2 regions of the Shewanella sp. SM68 genome follow, and region 2 is predicted to be linked to the other one. Evidence: riboswitches for the same ligand, from Rfam matches in the RefSeq annotation. Region 2 holds a riboswitch; the other holds the start of a gene.
What was found. Region 2 has a riboswitch for thiamine pyrophosphate ahead of L5M40_RS07750 (TonB-dependent receptor). Riboswitches for the same ligand answer to the same signal wherever they lie in the genome.
Positions count from the first base shown of each region.

Region 1 (9,635 bases), on a different contig from region 2:
TGCGACACTCTTGTCTGTGCGGGGAAAATACAGTGATAGCAACCGCCAGAGGGGAGCTGCATTTGATTGACTGCAAACAATTGACCGCTAAATGCTGCGATTGATGCACTGACTAAAGGCAAAGCAGCTTCGATACAGCAGCGATTAATGGATTGGCGAGTCGCAAAGTTATCAGTGCAGTCAAGCACGAGCACTCTTTTACCCTGTTGTTTTAATTGTAAAACCTCAGCGAAGTGATGAGCTGATGTCTCAGCACTAAATGCTGTTTCATGGGCAGTAACAGTGCACTGCGGCGCTAAGCCTTTAAGCTTTTGCTTGGCAACTCGCGCCTTATTGAGTCCAATGTCGGCATCGGTGAATAGCAATTGTCTTGGTAGATTCGAAACTTCAACCTTATCCATGTCGATTAAGGTCAAGCGACTAATACCTGCACAGGCCAGATATTGCGCCGCCAATTGCCCTAAACCGCCAAGCCCTACAATAACAACGCTGGCGTCGGCCAGTTGTAATTGCCCTGCCTCACCGACTTCTGGCAATAAGACTTGCCGAGAATAGCGGATGAAATCAGCATCACTGAGTGTATGAGCGCTTTGTGTTCCGTCGCTGAGAACGTCTGCGTGAGAAAGCGGTGGTTTTTTACTCATGCTTTGCAACCAACTTATGCTTTACAGCCAGTTCTTCAGACAAGCTACATTGCTCCCAAGCTTGGCTCAGCTCTGCGAACGCTGCTAACGGATCCTTAGCTTTCGTTATTGCGCGCACCACAGCAATATTGCCTACCCCAGTAGCTTTCACCTTTGCCAGATTATCTAAGTCGATGCCGCCAATGGCGACCAAGGGATAATGGTCTTGGAGTAACGCCACATAGTGCTTAAGTTTTGCGAGCCCTTGGGGCGCAGAAGGCATTTGCTTCGTCGTGGTTGGGAATATATGCCCAAGCGCTATGTAGGATGGCGAGTATTGATGCGCCAATAGCAACTCGAAATAACTGTGGCTGGATAGACCTAACGCGAGTCCCGCGGCTTGAATGGCCGCTAAGTCGGTAACGGCGAGATCTTCTTGGCCTAAATGTACCCCAAAGGCATGGTATTTTATCGCTAACTGCCAGTGATCATTGATAAAAAGCTGCGCATTAAAATGCTTGCCTAAGGCAATAGCCGTTTGAATTTTTGCCTCTAATTCAGAGCCAATTAACTCAGGTTCGCCTGACTTAGATTTGCCTGACTCACATCTACCTAGCGCAGACTTACCTGAATCAGATTCGGCTAACACTGCAGCGGTTGACTCGCTTGAATCGGTTTTTATCCGTAACTGTACGGTTTTAACGCCCGCAGCTAACAAACTCTCCAGCATGGTTAAGTCACTCACCACGGGATAAACACCAAGATCGGCATCGAGCACTTTAAAACCGTGGGATGAGATGTATTGAGCTGGCGTCGAAGTTATTCTTACCTGAGCGGTTGCCTGATCTGTTGCGGAAAAAACTGTTGCAACTAAATCATTACCAACATCAAAATGTTGGTTGAGGTGATAACTAATAAAATTGCCATCACACAGATTTATCTTGGCATAGCGGGACAAGTCATTGGGCCACCCCGTACGGGCCAACGGCCCTGGACCTTGCCCTAAACCAATCGCCGCGCTTAAGCCTTGACTCACATAGGCTTTTGCAACAACCACCGCATCTTGCAATACAAAACCCTGCGCTAACACGGCGGCAATGGCCGATGACAAAGTACAGCCGCTGCCATGGTTATGACGTGTATTAACCCGCGGGCTTGCCAACCAGAAACGCCCATTTTGATGCAGCTCAGAGCTAGCGCGTACTTGATGGCAAACCAGATAATCCTCGGCAAGCTCAAAATCCCAGCCGTTGCTATCGAGAGTGCTAACATGAACATTAGCCTGAGTTTGAGCATGAGTGTTATCGTGAGTTTTAGCATGAGTATCAGCAAGAATGTCAGTGCTGCCGAAGCTCACATCGCCCCCTTTAGCGAGCACACTGCAATCTAAACTCTGGGATAAAGCCTGTGCTGCAGCAACGAACTGCGATTTGGTCGAAACATCACTGTGAGTTAACCGCCCAAGTTCAAGCACATTGGGCGTGATAAGTTCGATTAAACCTTTGAAAGGCCTAAAATCTAAGGCTGATTTAGCCGTACTTTTTATATCCTGACTGTTATCTACTGCTAATGCATCACCACAACTGGCGACCATCACAGGATCGACAATCACAGGCACTGATGGATAGTGGATTTTAAAACTCGCGATCCAATCTGCCAGCAATGCGACTTGAGATTGATCTGCCAGTAAGCCGATTTTGATCGCTTTGGGTGGCAAGTCTGAAAGTAAAGTGGTCAACTGAGCCATTAACATCGCCGCTGATACGGGCTCGACTAAAGTGACCGCCACTGAGCTTTGCGCCGTCACTGTGGTGATCACGCTGCAACCGTGGCAGCCCAAATCCTGAATCGTTGCCAAGTCCGCCTGAATACCGGCACCGCCGCCGCTGTCTGAACCGGCTATAGTCCAGACAAACGCGGGGCGCTCGGTATTCATGGGCAATTTCCCCCCATGAATACCCAGCATCATTAGGCTTCCTCAGCTTCGGCGACGAGCTTGTCTTTAACGTGATAAATCTCGGCGCCCGAGGCAGCAAATTGTGCCGATTTTAGCGCCATTGCCGCTTCCAACTCCTGCGGCGTCTTGATTGTGACTTGCATAGCTTGGGCAGCCGCTTCAACTTGCTCCGCCTTCGCTTGTGCCGCCTCTAAGCCAGCGGCATAGGCGCGAACATCTTGGGTGATTTTCATCGAACAAAATTTAGGGCCGCACATAGAGCAAAAATGCGCGACTTTAGCGGATTCCTGCGGTAAAGATTCATCGTGATAAGCACGCGCGGTTTCAGGATCGAGCCCTAAGTTATATTGATCTTCCCAGCGGAATTCAAACCGCGCCTTTGCCAGCGCATTATCACGAATTTGCGCACTCGAATGACCTTTTGCCACATCGGCAGCATGGGCGGCAATCTTATAGGCAATCAAACCTTGCTTAACATCTTGTTTATTCGGTAGTCCTAAGTGTTCTTTTGGCGTGACGTAACACAACATAGCGCAGCCATACCAAGCAATCATGGCCGCGCCTATGCCGGAGGTGAAATGATCATACCCAGGTGCGATATCGGTGATTTGTGGGCCAAGCGTGTAAAACGGCGCCTCGTCGCAGTGAACTAACTGCTTGTCCATGTTCTCTTTAATGAGCTGCATCGGGATATGTCCCGGCCCTTCGATAATGGTTTGTACGTCGTATTCCCACGCGATTTTGACTAGCTCACCTAAGGTTTCAAGCTCTGCAAACTGGGCTGCATCATTAGCGTCGGCAATCGATCCGGGACGCATACCATCACCTAAAGACAGGGATACATCGTAAGCGACGCAAAGCTCACAGATCTCACAAAAATGGCTGTAGAGGAAGTTTTCCTTGTGATGACTCAGGCACCATTTGGCCATAATTGAACCGCCGCGAGAAACGATCCCAGTAACACGTTTAGCCGTCATCGGCACATAACGCAGCAGCACACCAGCATGAATAGTAAAGTAATCAACACCTTGCTCAGCTTGTTCAATCAAGGTATCGCGGAACACTTCCCACGTTAAATCCTCTGCCACGCCGTTCACTTTCTCCAGCGCTTGATAAATCGGCACTGTGCCGATGGGCACTGGTGAGTTGCGGATGATCCACTCGCGGGTTTCGTGAATATAACGACCCGTGGATAAATCCATTACCGTATCTGCGCCCCAACGGGTAGACCAGACGAGCTTTTCCACTTCTTCCTCGATGGAAGACGTCACCGCCGAGTTACCGATATTGGCGTTCACTTTCACCAGAAAGTTACGCCCGATAATCATAGGTTCGGCTTCGGGATGGTTAATATTCAGCGGAATAATCGCGCGGCCACGGGCAACTTCGGCGCGGACAAATTCGGCGGTAATCGGTTCGCCGACTAAGGCACCAAAGGCTTCGCCCTTGGCTTTACGATTGAGGATTTCATCCTGTACTTGCGCAAGTGCCATGTTCTCGCGGATCGCCACATATTCCATTTCTGGCGTGATAATCCCTTGACGGGCATAGTGTAATTGACTGACTCGTTTGCCCTGCAGCGCTCTGCGTGGGCGGACAATGGCACTCGAGCCTGCCTCAAAACGCAGATGATCTAAACCGTCGTCGGCGAGTCTTTGTTGGGTAAAGTCTGAGGTCGCGCAGGATAATTGCTCTGTGTCGTTGCGGGCTAGAATCCAGTTTTGTCTTAATTTACCAAGGCCTAGACGCACATTGATGTCGGCCTCAGGATCGGAATAAGGTCCGGCGCAATCATACACGCGGATTGGCGGATTTTTTTCCATGATAGGCGCATCATCAGTACCGCCGACAAATGTGTCAGTCTGCAGAATTTGCCGCATGCCAACGCGAATATCGGCACTGGAACCTTCGAGATAAATCTTTTGTGAATTAGGATGTTGCAGTGGCGCTAACGTATCGATAAAGGCTTGGGACTGCGCACGGGTTTCGCGGCGACTCGGCGCCTTAGGCACGATTGATTGACTAGACTCAGCCGATTTATTAGGCACTGTCGATTTATTAGGGATTGTCGATTCTGGTGCTGTGATTTCTATCGCATTGGCAGCTACAGCTGGGTTTGGGTTTGAACTGGACATAAGCAATCTCACGTTAAAAAATGGAGTTGCTTGTCTGGAGAATTGAGTTGTTGATAGCTGGACATGGCAATCAACTTTTGTGGCCAACACTGGCTTCAAAAATTGAGTTACCCTGCTCAATAACGATTAAATCTAAACATTAAGGCTTAAAACACTGCTGAGTAAACAGGTGTTCAAGCCGTCTATTTTAGCGATTTAATGTGTGTTATTACGCTTGTTTCCTTCGCAGGTTTTAACCTGATCAGGTTCAACGGATCCCGAATAAACGGTCTCAGCCAAGAGGCACTCCGACAAGATGAGTGCGCAGTATAGACAGAAGTGGCAGCAACAAACAAGGAAAAAAGCAATTAAAAACCTTAACCACCAATCCAAAATAAAGATTCATAATTAATTGTTTTTAATTGATTAAATAAAATTAAACTAAAAAATCCATAATTAGAATGAAAATAAATCATAAAAGAAAGTCACTATTTATGGGGTTTGAGCATCATTTTGTTTAATCGAGATTGAATGGCATCATTAATAGCTTGATTGATTTTTTTGCCACTGCAGTTAATGGGAAAACCTAAATTTTCGGCGTTAGGATTAACTTGAGTGCCGACTTGTACCACGCGATAACAAATATCCCCTTTACGCACAATCCGATTTGGATCTAAGGGTAAATCCAGACTCGTCGTGCCACCGAAATCATCGGCGTTAGGGACAAATAACACTTCCATCTCTGGGCTCATTTCACTCATATTCGATTTCCGGGTGAACTTATCGGCCTGTTCAATGACGAGATCATCGAGCGCTTGCTCGCGCTGACGTTCAAAATATTGCTGAGTGAATAAACTCATGCTTGAGCTTGTCGCTATTGTGCTCTCACCTTCTGCTGCGGGCGAACTCTTAACGCCAAGCTGCGGCTTTAATTCTGAGGTATCCAACGTATTCGTTGGTTTTGTTGCCATCGTTTCAGTGGGTTGTTCATCACTTGGGGCAATTGATTGAGTTTTCTTTGATTGAGATTGGCTCGATTGAGTGATGTTCGGTTTAACTGTATCCGGCTTCACTTTTTCCGACTCTACTTTTTCAGAGACGGCCTTTTCGGGTGCTATTGTTTCAGGCATGACCTTTTCAAGTATTGGCAGAGGCTTAACTTGAGTTGCAGGCGTGGGAACAATTGTAGGCGTAACAGAACTTGTCGCTTCAGTCTTATCCTCGGCCTTGCTCTCTGTTTCTAGCGCAGCGCTTTCAGCCTTCTCTACCGCGGGAGCATAAATAAAGTAAGCCTTGATCGCTGCCACTTTAGGGCCACGGCTTTCTATTTCCTTCAATCCAAAGGGATTTAACTGCGGGCGCCACAAAATGCAGATAAGTAAAAATAAACACACATGCACTAAGAGTACGAAAAATAACAGACTTAATTCTTTGACATATGGCTGACGAGCACGCAAAACGGATCCCGTACCCAATCCCTGAGCACTAGTTTGTATTGTCCTAGACAGTTCAGGTTTGGATTCAGACTCAGGAACCAATTTATGTTGATGTTGATGTTGATGTTCAGCATGGATTTCTTGCAGTACCAAATCTTGGGTTTTATCTTGAGCTATGCCTTTGATGTCATGCTTAGAGGCTGAATGACCTGTATCGCTATTGAACGCTAATGGCTCCGTATCAGTGGTAAAAACAGGCGTTTGAGCAGCATCCAGTTCACCGAGGTGATGATCAAAGGCGATAAAAGTCTCGCCTTCTGGCGATGTGACCGAAATCAGAAAAGCACTATTGGCATCATCTCCAATCGCTATCACTGTAGGAGATGCAGTCAATAAAGGCGCGGCCTTAGGTTGATGTTGAAAAGGCAAAATCCATCCTTAGGTTTTGTATAGTATCCATTGATTTCAATGATGCTTAACGTGGAACGATTACACTCTAATTCAATATCAATCCAATATCGGGTTGGTGAATATTGAAAGCGAATTATCTATTGATTGCATTTACTTACGAGTGCTCAACGCAGATTAGAGGAGGAAAACAGAGCAAAGTTCAATGCGAATGCAACCTGCTACAAGCACAGTACTTTACGCCAGTGCTTGATAAGCCACTTGCCAGTTAAGACAAATAAGGCTGGGAATTGGGATCATAATCGCGCTAAATTGAATGTTAAATCTCACGTCTTGAAGCGAGTAGCATCATCAATGCGATGCACTGATGGGAGTGCAAGACGGCGTTAAAAATCTAAAAGATGAAAAATAGAAGCCAACCATAAATTTAAGCTTACAAGTGTACGCTTAAATATGGTGATTTATTTTTCTAACTGATAGACTCAGTCATTATCGTTTACGAGTGTGTATCTACCATGTCGAGTCAAAGTGTTATCGAACAGCCAAATACAGTTAAAAAACCAGTAAAATCTGGACCATATAGTATCAAAGAAGAGATCGCTAACAGTGTATCCCATGGCCTAGGTGTCATTGCGGGGATTGTGGCATTGGTACTCATGCTGCTTAAAGGTCAAGATCACCTAACGCCAATTCAACTTACGGGCGTAACCATTTATGGTGCGAGCATCATAGTGCTTTTCCTATGCTCGACGTTATATCACAGCGTTAGCCATTCAGGCTGGAAACATAAACTGAAGATCGCCGATCACTGCGCTATTTACTGTTTAATTGCAGGAACTTACACACCTTTGATGCTGATAAGCTTACAAGGCACGCAGTCGATAGTGGTTTTAACGGCTATTTGGTCGCTTGCAATTGGTGGGATCCTATTTAAGACACTGTTTATTCACAAATTCAAAAAGTTAAGCTTAGTCTTGTATCTCGCTATGGGCTGGCTATGTGTCACTGTGATGGGCGATTTAACGGCGGCGATGTCAGAGGTAGGCTTTAATCTATTGATCTTAGGCGGGTTATTTTACACCTTAGGGGTTGTATTCTACGTCGGTAAACGCATTCCATTCAATCATGCCATTTGGCATTTGTTTGTGCTCGGCGGTGCCATGAGCCACTTTCTGTGTATTTATCTGACTGTTATTTAAATGACTATGATTTAACTGATGGTGATTTATCTATGGGTCAAAGCTAAAAGTCGTTAATTATCTATTCATGCACTTCCTCGAACACTCTCTCAAACACTGCAATCAAGTACGGTTATTCAATTCAGCAAACAGCGACGCTAATAGCGTCGCTTGTTCTGCTCTGCCACACTGGCGCCAAAGCGCAATAATACATTCTGCGGTACACAAGCCCCCTTCTTGCTGATTACGCCGCAATATAAAGGCGGATTCAGGCATAAGTGGCGGCAAACTGACTCGTGCGGCTGTTTTGAGATAGGGACTCTGGCGCAGCATCTTACGCGCCTCCTGCCAAGTCGCATCTAAAATCACCACTTGGTTCGGCATTCGTTGTGCTGCTATGACTGTAGATTGCGCAGGCACTAACAAGGCTTGTGCGTTCGAGAGCGCTGGCTCAGCTAAAACCGTATCTAAGGCATTATGATCAATGGGCCCAGTGTGCTCAGTATCACTTGCTGGAAACAACAGTTTAGCCTGCTGCGATGCCAACATAGCCACTAAATCGTTATCAGGTGCCGTTCTCGACCAGACGATGCTTTTCACCTCTTCAGGGAATGCGGCTAACGCAAGTTGGCCAGTATTCGTTTTGCGAGTTAACTCGCGTTCGTGGGTCAATAAAATAATCTGCATTGTCTTCCCTGCTGCGGCAAAAGAGTGAGAAATTGTCTTAAACATCCACTGAGTCAGGCACAGACTCGAAGCACATCCACTTAAAAAATCAGGTTAAAATAACGGCGTTCAATCGCCAATAAACCAAGAAAACCAAGTTTGACATGAAATAAAATCATAGTTTAAAGTTATGATTTAAAAATGATAAAACTTACAAACATTCCAACACTATCTTTTTTAGCAGAAAAGTTTCACGCTCTATTGATTGGCCTTTATGGGGATGATTACGCTGAATATCTTCATTATGGGCGATAGCTTGATGAATATTGAGCCATTGAGGTCGCATGCCATTTTTAATCTCATGGGCTTCTAATCGAGTCTCACCTAAACCACGCTCGCCCAATGTGATGTCAATACGGCACACATAACAGAATGACTCCATGTGCACTACATTCGCTCCTTCACGGTACCAAGGTCGAAACTCTTCATAGCGACCAAAGGGCGCTAACACTTGAATGTCTAAGGCACCGGTTTCTTCCTGTAGCTCGCGGATCAGTCCATCTTCAAGACTCTCGCCATCATCAATTCCGCCTCCGGGTAAGCTGTAGTCGCGGTATTTTTGGGTATAAAGTAGCAAAATGTCTTCACCCGATAACACTATCGCGCGGGCAGCTCTGCGATAAAAAACGCGTGCCGTCTGTAGGTTAACCGCAGGATCTTGGGTAGTTCTCAATAAACGCATAGTCGTAGCCATTTGCCGAAAAGGAGTCGCAGCATAAACGAAAATGCGCCAAATGCAGATCAAAAACTGCCACAGAGGCAATGATCACACTCAGTCCAGTCCGAGTGATTAATAGGTTTTAACGATTACAAGATTGATTGTTAACGGTTTATGCTAAAATCGTTTTGCCCATAATATTAACAACGAGATCGCGATGTATCATCTCTTTCGCCTGATCCTCATCTTTGGTGCTCATAGTCATTCTTAACGTAATGCCCAAGCGGCAAAATGCTCAAGCGCATTCAAGCTCACTATGCTCACTCAAGAGCTGGGCCAATTGCTGCTGATAGGCGTGAATAATTTCAGGAGTTTGCTTGTGCGCCGGCATGCGTTGGTAATGGCCAATCACCTGCGACAGGTAGCGGTGTGCTCGCGGCAAACTTACTTCATCTAACGTCTGCCACATTAACGACCCCGTAGCAGTGATAGGCAGACCATTTGGAGCCACGATTGTACTGACATGGAGGATTTC
Region 1 covers NZ_JAKKRU010000001.1:367,842-377,476, forward strand. Annotated here, with positions in the region: gene L5M40_RS01600 (HesA/MoeB/ThiF family protein) at 1-644, opposite strand, end outside; gene thiE (thiamine phosphate synthase) at 637-2,589, opposite strand; gene thiC (phosphomethylpyrimidine synthase ThiC) at 2,592-4,715, opposite strand; TPP riboswitch at 4,917-5,015, opposite strand; gene L5M40_RS01615 (hypothetical protein) at 5,183-6,559, opposite strand; gene trhA (PAQR family membrane homeostasis protein TrhA) at 7,054-7,737, shown strand; gene L5M40_RS01625 (tRNA-uridine aminocarboxypropyltransferase) at 7,840-8,403, opposite strand; gene L5M40_RS01630 (NUDIX hydrolase) at 8,594-9,124, opposite strand; gene L5M40_RS01635 (tRNA (adenine(22)-N(1))-methyltransferase) at 9,396-9,635, opposite strand, start outside.
Region 1: linked by a shared signal. The riboswitch ahead of thiC (phosphomethylpyrimidine synthase ThiC) and the one ahead of L5M40_RS07750 (TonB-dependent receptor) in region 2 are both predicted to bind thiamine pyrophosphate.

Region 2 (9,635 bases):
TCCACCTCAGTGCCATATTTGTCCTGATACTGGTAGTCACCGTAGGCCGTTTCTAACCAACCTAAGCTTGAGTAAACTTGCAGATTATCCGTGGCATACCAGGTTGCATCTAACTCAGCGCCATAGTTATTCGAACTGCCTGCATTTTCAGTGAACAAGATAAAACGCTGTGGTTTATCGGGATCTTGCTGTGATGCAGCCACCTGTTGATCTTGCCTGTCCATATAGAACAGCGCCAAATTAGTATCGATAAGTCCCGCTAACCAATGGGATTTAAGGCCGATTTCATAGTTATAGAGCGTCTCAGTACTAAACTCTTTTTTATCGTTCAATTCGACGGGTAAAGTCATGTTGAAACCGCCCGCCTTGTAACCGCGTGCGACTCGGACATAAGCATTGTGCGAGTCGTTCAGCACTTTACTCACAGCAATATGACCGCCCCACATGGTTTCGCTCGGGTCGAAATTATCGTTATTCGTATCAGAGTAATGGCTGTTGCGGCGCTCTAAACGTAGCCCCACAGATAAAGCATAATTTGAGCCCAAATCCGTATCGAGCTGACCAAACAGTGCATAGTTTGTCGCCTCATACTCTGAGTCTAAGACTTCATCCGGCGAAGCATTGTATTCAGAATACAATTGGTTATCTTCTTTCAGATTCATGGCATACACACCAAGCAACCAATCAGTACTCTCTGCAAAAATACGGCCCTGCTCGGTAGAACTTAGGCGAAACTCTTGCGACGCGGTTTTACGCTGACCCGTTTTATCCCAAAAATAATCGTATTGACACGGCGCCAGATTGCCATTGTCATCATTGCATTGCTTAGAGGCCCAATATTCTGAGTTAGCCCAATCGCCATCGTAACTGTAATGGTGATCGGTATTGGCAAAAGAGGTTAACGAAGTTAATTCGAAGTTTTCTGCGCCAGAATAGGTCGCTTTAAAACCCGCGCCTGTGGTGCGTTGGCTATCAACACCCGGTTGATCCGATGTTGTCTGGGTTGGTGAATTGGTTAAACTCCACACATCATAGCCATTATCGAAATCGGCATGCAGCACAGTTAAATCAAACTGCAAATCATCAGTCGCATACCAGCGCAGCTTAGCGCGGCCGCTGAATTCATCGCGACCATTGGTATCATCACGGTCTAAATACAGATTATCGTGGTAACCATTTTGCTGATGTTGCTGCATTGACACACGATAAAGCAGCTTGCCAGAATCCGTTAATGGGCCAGAACTGAAACCGCTAAAAGTGCGCAAATCATCATCGCCTAACGACACTTCGCCGCCATGCTCAAACACATCAGTTGGATCGTTACTCTTCAGATAAATCAATCCCGCTAAGGCATTCGCGCCGTAACGCGTCCCCTGCGGTCCACGAAGCACTTCGACCTGCTGTAAATCGTACATGCTCGACACCATACCAATACCGGATAAATCGATATCATCTATGATGTAACCCACGGAAGAATTAGGTGCGCCTTGGTATTGTTCCTGCTCTCCTACACCGCGAATTTGAAAATATTTCGGCCGCGAGCTTCCACCTGACCAGTTAAAATTGGCGATAGAATTAAGCAGATCTTCAAAGTGTTGCGCACTTTCATCTTGAATTTTTTGACTGTCGATAACGGTAATGCTGGAGGGCATTTTTTCTAAGCTTGAACTGCGAAAATCCGCCGTCACCACTATGACTTCCATCTCAGTGCTGGGATCGGGTCTGTCAATAGCGTCGGTTTGTGCAAAAACAGGGGTGCTCAGCGCTGCGGCGATGGCTAACGCCAGCGGCGCTCGGGCTAAAAATAAGCTTGGCGATACGGTTGAAAATGGAGATTGATGGTTTGACGTTTTACGGTTTGACATAGGACCTCAAATATAATGTTTGAGATCCGGCAACGAATAAGCGATTCAGAAGTGTGCTGTTGATTGGCCCATTCCTACGCCGGTATTAGCCGGATCAGGTTCTAAGGGTTCGTCAGATGACATCTCAGTTTGCAGCCGTTAACGTTAAAATCAGAGTAACATTAATGCACAACAAACACCCCTTGGCGGCGCCTAGTATACATGACGGAAATAAAAAGTGGGCACTCTTATCTCTGCGATTCAATTAAATGTCGCGAAAACCACTGCCCTTCAGTTCGTATGATGAAAATATCTTTAGTAGCCGCCTAAATCCTTTCGTCCATTTGACCGCCTATCATGATAATGCTATAGAAGGTCGCAATTTCGAACACAGTAAGAGGACAATAGTCGATGCAGCTAAAACCTTTATCGAAAGGACGTTATAGCCAGCGATGGGAGCAAGACTATCCACTTATTGAAGCGGTTGTACTTAGCTGTATCAGCGAAATAAAAATGCTCAAAAAAGGCGCTCACCTCATGACGCAGGGGGAAGCGATGGCATCACTTGTATTGGTGAAGCAAGGTCGCGTATCACTCGGCCATACCGCGAGAAATGGTCGGTGTTTTCAATTAGGTACTATTGATTGTGATTCACAACTGTTTGGCGAAATGGAGTTCTTCACCCAGTACCACTGTCAACTAGACATTATTGCCAGTGACCCATAGAAATCATGTTGATTAGCGCTGAAAAACTACAACATTGCCTCGGTCAGCATCCTCAACTCGCGCTATTCTTCGCTAGTGCAATTGCGATTGACTACCAAGACACAGTGGATATTTTTACTCGGCGACTGCTCTATCCCATCAGTTATAACGTGGCATTTGATATTTATCATGAATACTTAAATGACTTGCCTGTAGATGGCTTTAGTAAACGCTATTTAGAGGCTGAACGATTTGGCACTACCGACCGAGTCTACCGTCGGGCGCTACAAAATCTTGAGGAACGAGGCTTAATTGAGCGGAGAAAAGATGGCATTCGGATTTGTGATCTCAACGCACTCAAGAAATTTGTTGAAGCAGGCATATAATCGCTTTCAGCATAACCCACACTCGACATAATTTAACAACCGAGTGTGGGATGGATGCACAGGTAAATTAACTTACCGATGGCGAGTGTTGTTCCATAGCCGGTTTCATCCGACTTGAAACGATCAATAGCATAAATATCGCTGCGTAAAGCAAAGGAATCACATACATCACAGTTTGTAATCCGATAATACGTTCAAAGAAAGAACTGATGGCTGGGCTAAACATCGCCCCTGCACTTCCGCTAATAAGTATATATGACACATTTTTGCTGCTGGCTTTTTTTACAAAAGACACGCCATAAGCAATAAATGCATTATAAAGAGCAGCACACACAAAACCATAACCATAGGTTAAATAAGCTATCCAATTAAGATTATTGGTACTGACAATGGCAGCGGTGATCACCATAGCTAAAGCAATAATACCGACTAAGAAATGGTGAATTTTTACACGAGTCACAATCACAGTCGAAATTAACGCCCCAATTAGCGCAGCGGACCAATACTGGGTAATAATATTACCGGCATCTTCAAACGGAATATCAAATTTTTGTTTTACAAATAAAGGTGCCCAAGTTAAAAAAGTATATAAAGCCAGCATTCCTAAAAATAAACCAATACCTCCACTAATAATACCGAGATTCCATTCAGACTGTTGTTTCTCTTGTGTTGTAGAAGATTGCTCGCAAATAGAGAAATGAGTGAACAAGGTAATAATGACTGTACCGAACGCCACTAAACCTACGGCTAAATAGCTATAACTCCATGATAGTGAACTTGTTAATGCATAAGTCGTTATCAATGGAAAAATAACGCCTGCAATATTAAACGTCGCATCTTGCACCACTAACATTGTGCTTTGTAATTTCTCTTGCCACACAGACACCACAATCGTACCAGCAATACATAAACCGATACCGCCACAAAAACCAATTAAGGTCATTGCTACCATCACAACTTGTAGGAAACTGGTTAGATGTAAAGCCAGAGCAGAAAGAGCAACCAGACTGTAACTTATCAAGGTCATTCTTTTGATACCCATTTTTTCAATAAAGAAAAATGCTGCAATCGTCCCCGCGAGTGCACCACCATTGAGCAATGAAAAGATTGATGCAACTTCGTTAACATTAGCGGCAAATTTCTCAGCTATGGGTTCAATCAACATCCCAAATTGGGTCGCAAAGCCCGCCATAATAAAATTGGCGAGAAAACTGATGGCTGTTAAAGTAATTTTATTATTCATTATGTCATTCCATAAGTGAAATGCTAAGGGTTCAAAGGATGGCTTTAAACCTAATTGAGGGCGGTTTCTAACGCGAGCTCAATCATATTATTAAAAGAGAGTTGGCGTTCTTCTGCCGTTGTTTCTTCACCGGTTAAACAATGATCCGATACCGTTAAAATGGCTAATGATTCGATACCTTGTTGGTGTGACAATCCATAAAGCCCCGCCACTTCCATATCAATACCTAATACCCCAAAACGCTCAAGTGCGGGGATCATATCTTCATCGGGATCGTAATAAAGATCACCACTAAAGATATTGCCAACTTTTACACTAATACCTTTCTCATTCGCTGTTGTATAGGCTTTATGCAATAAAGAAAAGGTCGCAGAAGTCACCATTTGGTAGCCGCTACTACGCTTAGCGTTAGTAGGTGAATCCGTGCCTGCGGCTTGGGCTAAAATGACATCTCGCATTTGTACATGTTTTTGTGTTGCACCTAAACTGCCAATACGAATAATGCGTTTCACGCCAAAATAATTAATCAGCTCATGGCCATAAAGCACCATAGATGAAATCCCCATACCATGACCCATAACGGAAATGCGCTGTCCTTGGTAAAAGCCCGTGTAACCAAGCATATTGCGAACATTCGTGACTTCTACGGCATCGGTGAGATAGGTTTCAGCGATATATTTAGCACGGAGTGGATCACCCGGCATAATAACAGTTTCAGCAAAATCAGTAGGTTGAGCATTAATATGAGCAGTCATCTTTCTATCCTCATGTGGTAATATGCTGATAGTAGTGCTCAATCACTAAATGTATTTAGGACTAAAGTCCGGATTTCACCTTGCCGTAAACCTTTTTGCTTAAAAATGGGTAATTTATCGCAACTTTCAATGTCAAAAAGACGAAAGCTAATAACATTTGAATGACCTTAAGGTCACTAAAAGTTGATGTAAAACGAATAAAAAAGGCTTACTCCTTAAAAGAAGTAAGCCTTTTTAGAACGGGTTTAATATCAAAAAATCAATTAAACCCGGAATAAACTAAACAGAAGCAAACTCAAGCTTAGTTTGAAAAGGTTTCACGCACGTATACATCAAATTTAACCACTTGGGCATTAGGTGCTACGGCGCCGACTTGCAATTGCTGTTTGCCGTGTAATTTCACCGATTTCCAGCTGGTCGCTTCATCTTCGATAGTAAAGCCGCTGGCATCGTACCAAGTGAATTTATATTGCACACGCATATCGGACGAGGATTTACTAACAATCAATGCTGAGCCCTGCACTAAATCACCGACTCGGCGTGCATCCACACTCTCTACCGCAATATCTCGGGCAAAGCTGGAATTATCGACGCGGGTTTCACCCAGTGAGCTCACTGAAATCCCTGCGGTATGTGAGGCACAAGCACCTAAGGTAAGCGCTGCGGCCAGTAATAACCCTGTATAAACTTGTTTCATATATTTCTCCTAGTCACGCCACAAAATACGCAGCTAGCGCATCATTTCCCATTAAACGACAAACTAATCGAACAGTGCTGAACTCATGCTTAATAACATAGGTTAAATAAAGCATTCTCAATCTAAAATAGTGAATCAGTCATGCTTCATCAATCTAAACTTAATCAGATTAATCAATCAAAAAATGTGCCCGTGCCGTAGCAATAAGCTGCTTACGATTGGTTTGCCAACAATCAATATTCACGTTGGCGACTCGTCGACCCTGACGGGTAATACGACACTCAGCAAAACTATCCTTGTGCAGACCTGCACGTAAATAGTCGATTGAAAAATCAACGACTTTAGGCACCTTTGCTGTTTGCATAAATACCATTAACTGCACTATCGCTGACATTTCCATAAAGCCCGCAATCACGCCGCCATGAATGGCGGGCAACACAGGATTACCGATATTGTCGTCTTTAGCGGGCAATTTAAAAATCAGTTCATCACCAAAACGCTCCACCTTCATACCAATAAATTTGGCATAGGGAACGTGCTCAAGTAAATGGCCAAAATCATTAAGTTCAGTGGCGCGTTTAACTATCCCTTGCACATCAATAGGCGCTTTAACCTGTGCGTTTTGAGTTGTACTGGCTGCATCTAGTATCGAATTATTTGCGCTCATCACTCTCTCCTATCGCAGGCACGGCTTCACCCATTAACGCTTGCCTAAAGGCATCACCGACCATTTCAGGGCTGATCCGCATAAAAGAGCCGACGGCATGGGCGATGGGATCGTCAATACTGTCTTGGTAAGCAATTGCACGGGTAAAGGCAATATTAGAAGACAACTTGTAGCATTCTGCGAAACCAAATACAGGCTTATGGGGCTGAGCGGGCTTCATGTAGTCCACCCGTAAATCGAGCGTGGGTGAGATTTCTAACAATTTGAATTTATGGAAAATTGCGCTCACGACGGCACTGCCACAGGCAGTATCCATTAAGGTAGTGATCACTCCACCATGGATAACGCCCGTATCGGGATAACCAATTAATTCAGTGCTGTAGGGCAACTCAATCAACACATGGTGCTCACTCGCCTCCAATACGGTTAAACCGAGACGGCGACACTGAGCGAGTTGATCCACAAACCGCTGCGCCATTTGGGTCAGCGGGAAAAAATCCGAATTGACCTTCATTTTCCTTGGCTCAACATGGGCCCCAGAGGCTCCCCGCCCACAAGGTGGAAATGAATATGATAGACTTCTTGTCCACCATGTTGATTGCAGTTCATGATCAGTCGGTAGCCATCTTTAGCGATACCCGCTTCCGCCGCCAATTTAGCCGCAACCGTCATCATACGGCCAAGCACAGGCTCATCAGAGGCTTTCATCTCATTAGCCGTTGGGATCAAGTGATTCGGCACAATCAAAATATGCGTTGGCGCCTTAGGGGAAATGTCTCTAAAGGCAGTCACAAGTTCATCTTGATACAGAATATCCGCGGGAATTTCGCGACGAATAATTTTGCTGAAAATCGTTTCTTCGGCCATGGGGCGTCCTCCTTGGGTTAGTTGGCATAGTATACTAGCAATTCAATACTTTGTGTCTGCAGATATTTTGCTTTTCATTTGCCAGTTGCAGGCATTTTTGGCAGCATGGCCACCATTAAAATACTCAGGTTTTGCAGGATAAATATGATCCATTACCAGATAATCCCCGTCGATCCGAAAGCCCATTTATTCGCTGTCACTATGACATTATCACAACCCAAGCCAGTGCAAGTCTTTAGCCTACCCGCTTGGCTGCCCGGCAGTTATATGGTGCGCGACTTTGCCAAAAACATCATTGAACTCAAGGCACAAGATGCACAAGGCCAGACACTTAAGCTCACCCAACTAGATAAGCAAACTTGGTCGGTTGACAATAATAGCAGCGAAATTATTCTGACTTATCAAGTGTATGCTTGGGATCTGTCGGTGCGCACCGCGCATTTGGACATGACCCACGGCTTCTTTAACGGCAGTAGCGTGTTTTTATCTGCCCATGGTTTTGAAGACACTTTACACACCGTCTCTATAGATCCACCAACAGAGCCAACATTAAGTGACTGGCGCCTTGCTACCAGCATAACCCGCACCAGTGGTGACGATTTTGCCTTCGGCCAATTTTCAGCTAAAAGCTATGACGAGCTCATCGATCATCCGGTGGAAATGGGTTTATTCACCTTAGGGAGTTTTGATGCCTGTGGCGTGAGGCATGATATAGTACTCAATGGTCGCCACCGTGCTTGCATGCCAAGGCTCTGCCAAGATTTAAAGGCCATTTGTGAGTATCAGATTAACTTCTTTGGTACGCCTGCACCGTTTAAGCGTTATTTGTTTATGACCACAGTATTAGACAATGGCTTTGGCGGTTTAGAGCACAGAGCTTCTACTGCATTAATGTGTTCACGCAAAGACTTACCACTGTCGCTCGATATGCCAATCAATAACGACTATCGCACTTATTTATCCCTGTGCAGCCACGAGTATTTCCACAGCTGGAACGTTAAGCGCATTAAACCTGAATGCTTTTTACCCTATAAACTTGAGGCAGAAACCTATACGCCACAATTATGGGCCTATGAAGGCATCACCTCCTATTACGATGACTTTCTTACCTATCGTGCAGGTCTGGTGGATGAACAAAGCTATTTAGATATGCTGAGTGAGACCTTCACCCGTGTCTATCGCAGCCAGGGACGCTTTAAACAAAGTGTTAAGGACTCAAGCTTTAATGCTTGGACTAAGTTCTACAAGCAGGATGAAAACGCACAAAATGCCATCATCAGTTATTACACTAAAGGGGCTCTGTTTGCGCTGTACTTAGATTTAACCCTGCGCAGCGAAACCCAGGGCAAATACAATCTCGACCATGTTATGCAGATTTTATGGCAGGAATATGCTCTGCAAGATAAAGGCACCACAGATACTTGCCATCAAGCCATCGTGGAACGACTCCTTGGTCGTGATTGCCAAGATCTGTTTGCCTACTTAGATAGTACGGACGATATTCCGTTAGCGGCTTTACTCGCCGAATTTGGGGTCAACTTGAGTCTTCGATCCAGTCAAGGTGCGCAAGATGTGGGCGGCGGGCAAGCGAAAGGTTATGAGATTGCATTCGGCGCGAAAACCCAAGCAGCACCTATAGGATTAAAAATCGTGACTGTCACCCAAGGTAGCCCTGCACACCTTGCAGGGTTAAGTGCAGGTGATGTGTTAATTGCCGCGGATAACCTACAAGTCACAGGACAATTTGAGGCGCAGCTACAGCAATATCCGCTGGGTGAATCCTTGAATCTACATTGGTTTAGACGGGATGAATTGATGACGGGTGAGTTAACTGTTGCTGCCGCGCCTAAGGATACTGTCGCCCTATCCATTCGTGACAAAAGCAAAATAGTGGCTTGGCTTGGACGTTAATAGACTTTCGGCTTAAGAACTCTTTTGAGAAATAATAAAAGGGGCTTTAGCCCCTTTTATCTGAGATAAGACTTAACTTAAACGTATATACGTTTGTATATCAATACTGATATCGACTTAAACCACCACATCGTGCAAATAGGTTTGTGCCCACGCAATCGCTTGACCACGGCTAGACACTCCAATTTTACGGAATACTCGGTACAAATGGGTTTTTATCGTGCTTTCACTGACAAACAACTGATTGGCGATATCTAAATTAGTACTTCCCGTCAACAATGCTTGTAATACTTCACGCTCACGGATAGTTAACGGTTCAGTGTCTTCGAACAATCCAAAATCATCATTTACCCCATTAATGAGCTGAATTGGGATGACCCTATGACCTCGTAAAATATTCGAGAGTCCTAGGCTTATTTCAGTTAAACCTGCATCAAGATAAAACACCCCTGCAGTTGTGGCAGCTTGCATTAAAAAACGTGCATCCACTTGTTTAGGGAACTGTAAATAGACAACTCGCACACTCGGTTGCTCACGGGCAAGTAAACGTTGAAATTGAT
Region 2 covers NZ_JAKKRU010000003.1:477,837-487,471, reverse strand. Annotated here, with positions in the region: gene L5M40_RS07750 (TonB-dependent receptor) at 1-1,865, opposite strand, end outside; TPP riboswitch at 1,920-2,058, opposite strand; partial or broken gene L5M40_RS22585 (Crp/Fnr family transcriptional regulator) at 2,256-2,935, shown strand; gene tsgA (MFS transporter TsgA) at 3,003-4,178, opposite strand; gene deoD (purine-nucleoside phosphorylase) at 4,229-4,933, opposite strand; gene L5M40_RS07725 (YcfL family protein) at 5,235-5,630, opposite strand; gene L5M40_RS07720 (PaaI family thioesterase) at 5,800-6,297, opposite strand; gene L5M40_RS07715 (PaaI family thioesterase) at 6,284-6,811, opposite strand; gene hinT (purine nucleoside phosphoramidase) at 6,808-7,164, opposite strand; gene L5M40_RS07705 (M61 family metallopeptidase) at 7,309-9,075, shown strand; gene L5M40_RS07700 (LuxR C-terminal-related transcriptional regulator) at 9,193-9,635, opposite strand, start outside.